2 regions of the Psychrosphaera ytuae genome follow, and region 1 is predicted to be linked to the other one. Evidence: riboswitches for the same ligand, from Rfam matches in the RefSeq annotation. Region 1 holds a riboswitch; the other holds the start of a gene.
What was found. Region 1 has a riboswitch for thiamine pyrophosphate ahead of J1N51_RS08985 (TonB-dependent receptor). Riboswitches for the same ligand answer to the same signal wherever they lie in the genome.
Positions count from the first base shown of each region.

Region 2: it holds a riboswitch for thiamine pyrophosphate, as region 1 does, so the genes downstream of both, thiC (phosphomethylpyrimidine synthase ThiC) here and J1N51_RS08985 (TonB-dependent receptor) in region 1, are expected to answer to the same signal.

Region 1 covers NZ_CP072110.1:2,000,634-2,004,040, reverse strand. The annotation lists gene J1N51_RS09000 (hypothetical protein) at 1-179, shown strand, start outside; gene J1N51_RS08995 (DUF3299 domain-containing protein) at 195-719, opposite strand; gene J1N51_RS08990 (GNAT family N-acetyltransferase) at 866-1,351, shown strand; TPP riboswitch at 1,476-1,591, shown strand; gene J1N51_RS08985 (TonB-dependent receptor) at 1,647-3,407, shown strand, end outside.
Region 2 covers NZ_CP072110.1:2,875,221-2,878,627, reverse strand. The annotation lists gene J1N51_RS12745 (S-(hydroxymethyl)glutathione dehydrogenase/class III alcohol dehydrogenase) at 1-162, opposite strand, end outside; gene J1N51_RS12740 (LysR substrate-binding domain-containing protein) at 331-1,203, shown strand; TPP riboswitch at 1,298-1,433, shown strand; gene thiC (phosphomethylpyrimidine synthase ThiC) at 1,528-3,407, shown strand, end outside.

The sequences.
Region 1 (3,407 bases):
AGTACGTTAAGGCGATCACTGCTTCTCCTGTTGAGTTATACGAGTTTTATCAAGAGTTTTGTAAACACAAAGTCTTTAACGAAAAGATCTCTGCATACAATATGCGAGTAGTCTGTCGAACCATTGAGGCACATTACGTCGACTTAGAAAATGAAGTGATCCGACAAACTCGTAACTAACTTAATTTACGTTATTTAAAAGTCGTCGTAAGGGGCGACTTCTAACCCTTTCATCTTGTAACCTACTTGCGCTAAATCGCCTTTCCAAGTCTCAGTCGAAATGGTACCTGTGATCCAAATTGGGTCATAAAACGCTGAAGCGGGTGCGCCTTTTTCCATAGTTACGTGAATGATTTGATTAGATGGCGGCGGTGGTACATGGACACATGCGCCAAAATATGGAACCAACAAAAACTCAGTGACTACTTCGTCGTCGCCTTCTAGCGGTACAACAAAACCAGGGATCTTAATTGTTTTGCCGTCGAGTTCTTCCACGACCGGTGCATTTATCGATTGTGGGCCGGCCATTGCCTGACCTATGTGTTCAATAGAAGTTGGAATTTCAACTTGATAGTCCTTAGGCACTAAGTCAGACCACTCAAGTTCAGGCACTTTACCCTTTGCATCTTGAGCACTGACAACAGGTGTTGTTAATGCAAATAACAGGGTCAAACAAAAAAAGAATGACGCTAAAAAAGACATGTTGAAATTGCTATGCATGTTCATTACCCAGTTCAGTGACTATCGGTGCGGAGGATACTCTTCTGATGTTGAAAAACCAAGCCATTCTATTATTTTTGCGGTAAACGTGGTTTGATAGTCGATAGATAAAACCAATCAGCTTTTTTCTTTGGAGGTATTTGTAAATGTCATCAGAGTCCATCGCGTGGCAAATTCAGCCTTTTTCATCTTTAACGGCACGCCAACTCCACGATATGTTAAAAGTGCGCAGTGATGTGTTTGTGGTAGAGCAAAACTGCGTTTATTCAGACATTGATGGTCTAGATGTGTTACCAGGCGTATTTCATGTGTTTGGGTATGCAGGTGAGCAGTTAGTAGGAACATGCCGAATATTGGCTCCGGGCCTTGTCTATGAGCAATGTTCTGCAATTGGACGCGTGGTAATTGATGAGGCTTTTCGAGGGCAGAAAAAAGCATATGAAATGATGAAGTTTGCGCTGCAACAAACCAATGATCTTTGGCCAAACTCTATTTGTAAAATATCTGCCCAAGAGCACCTCCAAAACTTTTATCAAAGTTTAGGGTTTAGTACTTGCTCTGATATGTACCTAGAAGACGGTATTCCACATGTTAGTATGACTCGACCGGCGGGCCTGGTCGTACAGAAATAATTACTGTCTACACAGGCGGCTTTTTCCAATATCCATCAATTATTTATTTCGGGTTGTGTTTTGGATAGAATAGCCGCGAAAAATTTGTACAAAGAAAGTAACCCGTTGTAAGAAAGGTTGCTTTTAAAACACCAAGGGGTGTGTCGGCTTTAATTTTTAAAACCAGACACTGAGACGCTATGCGAACCCTTAGAACCTGATCCGGCTTGTACCGGCGTAGGGATGGTTGTAATTTATCCAGACTCCTCGCTTACGACCGGATCTTTTGTGAACTTTAATAACAAGAGATCCTCAAATGAAACTATCTATCGTTGCGTTAGCTACGCTATCCGTTTTAGCGACACCGTTTTCAGTTGTTGCTGCCAAAGAAAAAAACAGCAATTCAGACATCGAAACTATTGAAGTAAAGGGCGAACTAATCAAAACCCCCGCTAACAAAATAGCAAACTCTCTCCAGGTTTTGACGACAGAAGCATTAGAAAAATCAGGTGCTAGCCATTTAGAATCGGTGCTACAACAACTCGGTAACGTAAACTTTGCATCTGGTGCTTCTCGTGCTCGCTTTATTCAGGTTCGTGGTATTGGTGAACGCAGTCAATTTGTCGATCCGATTAATCCATCAGTAGGTATGAGCATTGATGGTATCGATTACTCCGGAATTGGTACTGCTGCAGGTTTGTTTGACGTAGAGCAGGTCGAAGTATTCAAAGGTCCTCAAGGAACAAACGCCGGTGCTAATGCAATGGCTGGCTTTGTTAACATCCTTAGTACTCAGCCGTCATCAAACGCCAACAATAAGCTTCGTGTTGAAGTAGGTAATTACGGTCTGTTCAATGTGGGCTTGGCAGCGGGCACTAACATCTCTAAGAAGGCTGCAGCCCGTGTTGCTATTAGTAAGCTAAGTGCAGATGGTTACATCGAAAATACTCACTTAAATCGTGATGACACCAATAATATTGACGAATTGTCGATGCGTGCACTCGTCGATATTGCTGCTACTAAAGATTTAGATTTACAGTTGGTTTTACACCATTTTGATATAGATAATGGCTACGATGCGTTTTCTCTTGATCAAAACCGTACAACGCTATCCGATGAGCCAGGCCGTGATACACAAAAAACTACGGCATTTGGTTTAAATGCAAAGTTCACCGGCTATGAATCGGTAAATATAGGTGTGGCAACGAGCGTATCAAATTCAGATATGGAGTACGGATACGACGAAGACTGGGCATATGTTGGAATTCATCCAGACGAATATTCCTCTACGGATTACTATTTGAGAGACCGCTCTGCAGACCAGTTTGACATCCGAGTAAGTGACAAACAAAACCAATGGGTAGGCGGCCTGTATATACAACAGCGTGATGTCGATCTAACACGTCAATATACTTGGTTGTCAGAAGACTTTGCCAGCCAATATGAGCAAGACAACATCGCGTTGTACGGTGAGCATCGTTATACCTTGGCAAAAGACATAACGTTGTCGGCTGGTGTTCGTATCGAAAACAATAAAGGTGAATACACGGACAGTAATGCTGTTAGCAATGACACGTCAGAAACAATGATTGGTGGCCATTTAACGGCAACTAAGCAGGCTTCTAAGTCGACTGTGCATTATGTACGTTTGAGCCGAGGCTTTAAATCAGGCGGGGTAAATGGTGAAGCACTTGCTCGGGTCGGTGAGCCGGGGCTTGAGCGTTTTAATCAAGATTTATTAAACAGTGGCAGTTTTGAGCCAGAAATTTTAAATAACATCGAATTGGGCACACGTTATTACAATCGTAAACAAGGCCTTAAAGCGAGCTCAGTTTTATTCTATTCAAGCCGTCATGATATGCAGGTAAAGCAGTGGTTTACTAATGACAAAGAGGTGGTGAATAGCAACGAGCAGCCGATCTTTGTTGGTTATATTTCTAACGCGCCAAGTGGCAGTAACTATGGTTTGGAGTCCAACTTACAATGGCAAGCGACTGGTGATTTTGAAGTGTTGGCTGGCTTTTCTTGGTTGAGTTCTCAAGTCGATAATATGTATCGCTTAGAGACCGACCCTATT
Region 2 (3,407 bases), 870 kb from region 1:
ACCAGACAAGGTAAACGCATCGGTATGACACACGCCTGAAGCGACGATACGAACCAACACTTCGCCTTTTTTAGGTAGCATTACGTCAACTTCTTCAATCGACATTGGTTGGTTTGGGCCCCAAGCGACTGCGGCTTTTGACTTTATAAACTGTTCAGACATCTTAACTCCTTTAGAGTGAGTGAGGCGACACTTTTACTTCAGTTCAACGTTTTTACGAAGTTAGTTTAGTGTAGACCATTAATTTAACCTTTCGCATTATATTTATTTCACATTAAGAGATAATCACCCTAAAATGAAAATAACTTTTACAAATTTGTAATAAACAACATGACACATAAATGGGACGGTATCACTGAGTTTACCGCAGTAGTAGAACAAGGTAACTTTACTCGAGCGGCACAAGCGCTCTCAACGTCTACAGCGCAAATAAGTCGCCACATCAACCAGTTAGAACAGCGACTCAACACTAAACTGCTATATCGCACGACTCGTAAAGTGACTCTCACGGAAGAAGGCCAAGTATTTTATAACCACAGTCGTCATTTGGTAGATGGCCTTCAAGCCGCCGAGCAAGCCTTGTCTCAACTACAACAGATCCCACAAGGCACGATCAAACTTACAGCACCAGTTACCTACGGTGAACGAATAATTCTGCCCATTTTGAATGACTTTTTACTCGCCTACCCCGAAATTAAGTTGGACGTAGAACTGACCAATAATAAGCTGGATTTACTTCAGCAAGGATTTGATGCAGCAGTCAGAATTGGTAACTTGGCCGATTCCACTATGATGGCCAAACCATTGACCAAACGAAAAAACTATTTGTGTGCGTCGCCAGACTACTTAACCAGGCACACTCCTCCCAGCCGAATTGAAGATTTAACTGATCACAATTGTTTACTTGGCTCTAATGAGCAATGGCGATTTGCCGATGGCGATACCATCAAAACGATAAAGCCAGTGCGCAGACTCAGATACAACAGTGGCCAAGGGTTGGTGGATGCAGCACTAAAAGGTCTGGGTATTATTCAGTTACCCGACTATTACGTTGAGCCTTTAATAAAACAAAACCAACTTGTTTCGTTACTCGACAACCTGCAAATTAAAAACGAACCAGTCTGGCTACTTTCACCGCACAATCGTCAACTTTCACCGAAGATGAAAGCATTTAGTCAATTTTTGAGAAACGCCCTTGCGTAAAATAATAGACAACTAGTGGTGTTTAAGTCTTATCAGCCGACCTCATTTTTCAGTAAGGGGTTGTCAGCTCGTTAGTTTTTCCCCTATGATAAAAATGAACTTGTCGGAGTGCCCGGTTTTTTCGGTAAATCATTTATCGTTAAATGACCAATGGGCTGAGATCGCATTGCGCGGGATCCGTAGAACCTGATCTGATTAATATCTGCGAAGGAAACAAGGTAACAAAACGGTATTTTAATTTGTTGTCGCCTCTGGCGAACTGCCGTCCTACCTCACATCTACACTCCGTCTTTTGTGCTTACTAACAAATACGAAAGGCAGAAAATGACACAACCAACCAGACGTGAACGTCGCGAGCAAGCGGCGGAATTTATTAACAACTGTTCCAATCAACAGTTTCCCAATTCAGAAAAGATTTATATCCAAGGATCGTCGCCCGATATTCAAGTCGGTATGCGAAAAATTACTTTAGCCGACAGTCTTGTTGGCGGTGACAAAGACAATCCTATTTTCGAGCCCAATGACCCTATTCAAGTTTATGACACCTCGGGCCCGTATACAGACCCAAACCAAACTATTGATGTTCATCAGGGGTTGCCCAAGCTCAGAGCCAACTGGATAGCCGAGCGCGATGATACTGAAGAACTAAAAGGTGCTACTTCAGGATACAGTCAACAACGCCTTGCTGATGAAGGCTTGGACCATATTAGGTTTGATAACTTACCAAAGGTTAGACGCGCCAAACCCGGTAAAAATGTGACTCAAATGCATTACGCTCGCCAAGGTATTATTACCCCAGAAATGGAGTACATTGCGATTCGAGAAAATCTAAAACGCCAAGAACTCAAAGATGAAATCTTAAAAGCACAGCATCAAGGTCAGAGTTTCGGAGCTGAAATCCCAGAGCAAATTACTCCAGAGTTCGTCCGCGACGAGGTCGCTCGAGGCCGTGCCATCATCCCTTGCAACATCAATCATCCTGAGACTGAACCAATGATCATTGGTCGTAACTTTTTGATCAAAGTGAACGCTAACATTGGTAATTCGGCGGTGACATCCAGTATCGAAGAAGAAGTAGAAAAGCTCGTTTGGTCAACTAAATGGGGCGCAGATACTGTAATGGATTTGTCCACGGGTCGTTATATTCATGAAACGCGTGAATGGATTGTGCGTAACTCGCCGGTTCCAATTGGCACGGTTCCGATTTATCAGGCTCTAGAAAAGGTCAATGGTGTGGCTGAAGATCTTACATGGGAAATATTTAGAGATACCCTTATCGAACAAGCCGAACAGGGGGTTGATTATTTTACCATCCACGCGGGCGTTTTGTTGCGTTACGTGCCTATGACGGCCAAACGAGTGACGGGTATTGTCTCGCGAGGTGGTTCGATTATGGCTAAATGGTGCCTGTCGCATCACAAAGAAAACTTTTTGTACACGCACTTTGAAGACATCTGTGAAATTTGTAAACAATACGATGTCGCCTTTTCTTTAGGAGACGGCTTACGTCCCGGCTCAGTTGCGGATGCAAACGACGAGGCGCAATTTAGCGAATTAAGAACCCTAGGTGAGTTAACCAAAATTGCTTGGCAACACGATGTTCAAGTGATGGTTGAAGGGCCAGGTCACGTGCCTCTTCACATGGTAAAAGAAAACATGGAAGAGCAACTCAAGCACTGTGACGAAGCGCCATTCTATACACTTGGCCCACTCACAACCGATATTGCGCCGGGCTACGATCACATCACTTCGGGTATCGGTGCTGCAAACATTGGTTGGTATGGTTGTGCCATGCTTTGTTATGTAACGCCAAAAGAGCATTTAGGCTTACCTAACAAGGAAGACGTAAAAGAAGGGCTGATTACTTACAAGATAGCTGCTCATGCTGGTGACTTGGCTAAAGGTCATCCAGGTGCACAAATTCGCGATAACGCTCTTTCTAAAGCTCGTTTTGAATTTCGTTGGCATGACCAATTTAACCTGAGCTTGGACCCTGAACGCGCTTTGGCCTATCACGACGAAACGCTGCCGCAAGAATCTGGCAAGGTGGCTCACTTTTGCAGTATGTGCGGACCAAAATTCTGTTCAATGAAAATCTCTCAAGAAGTCAGAGACTATGCGTCAGATTTGGAGTCACAAGATGATTTGTTGACGATAAAAATGGTCGGTATGGACGAAATGTCAGAGACATTTAAAGCAAAAGG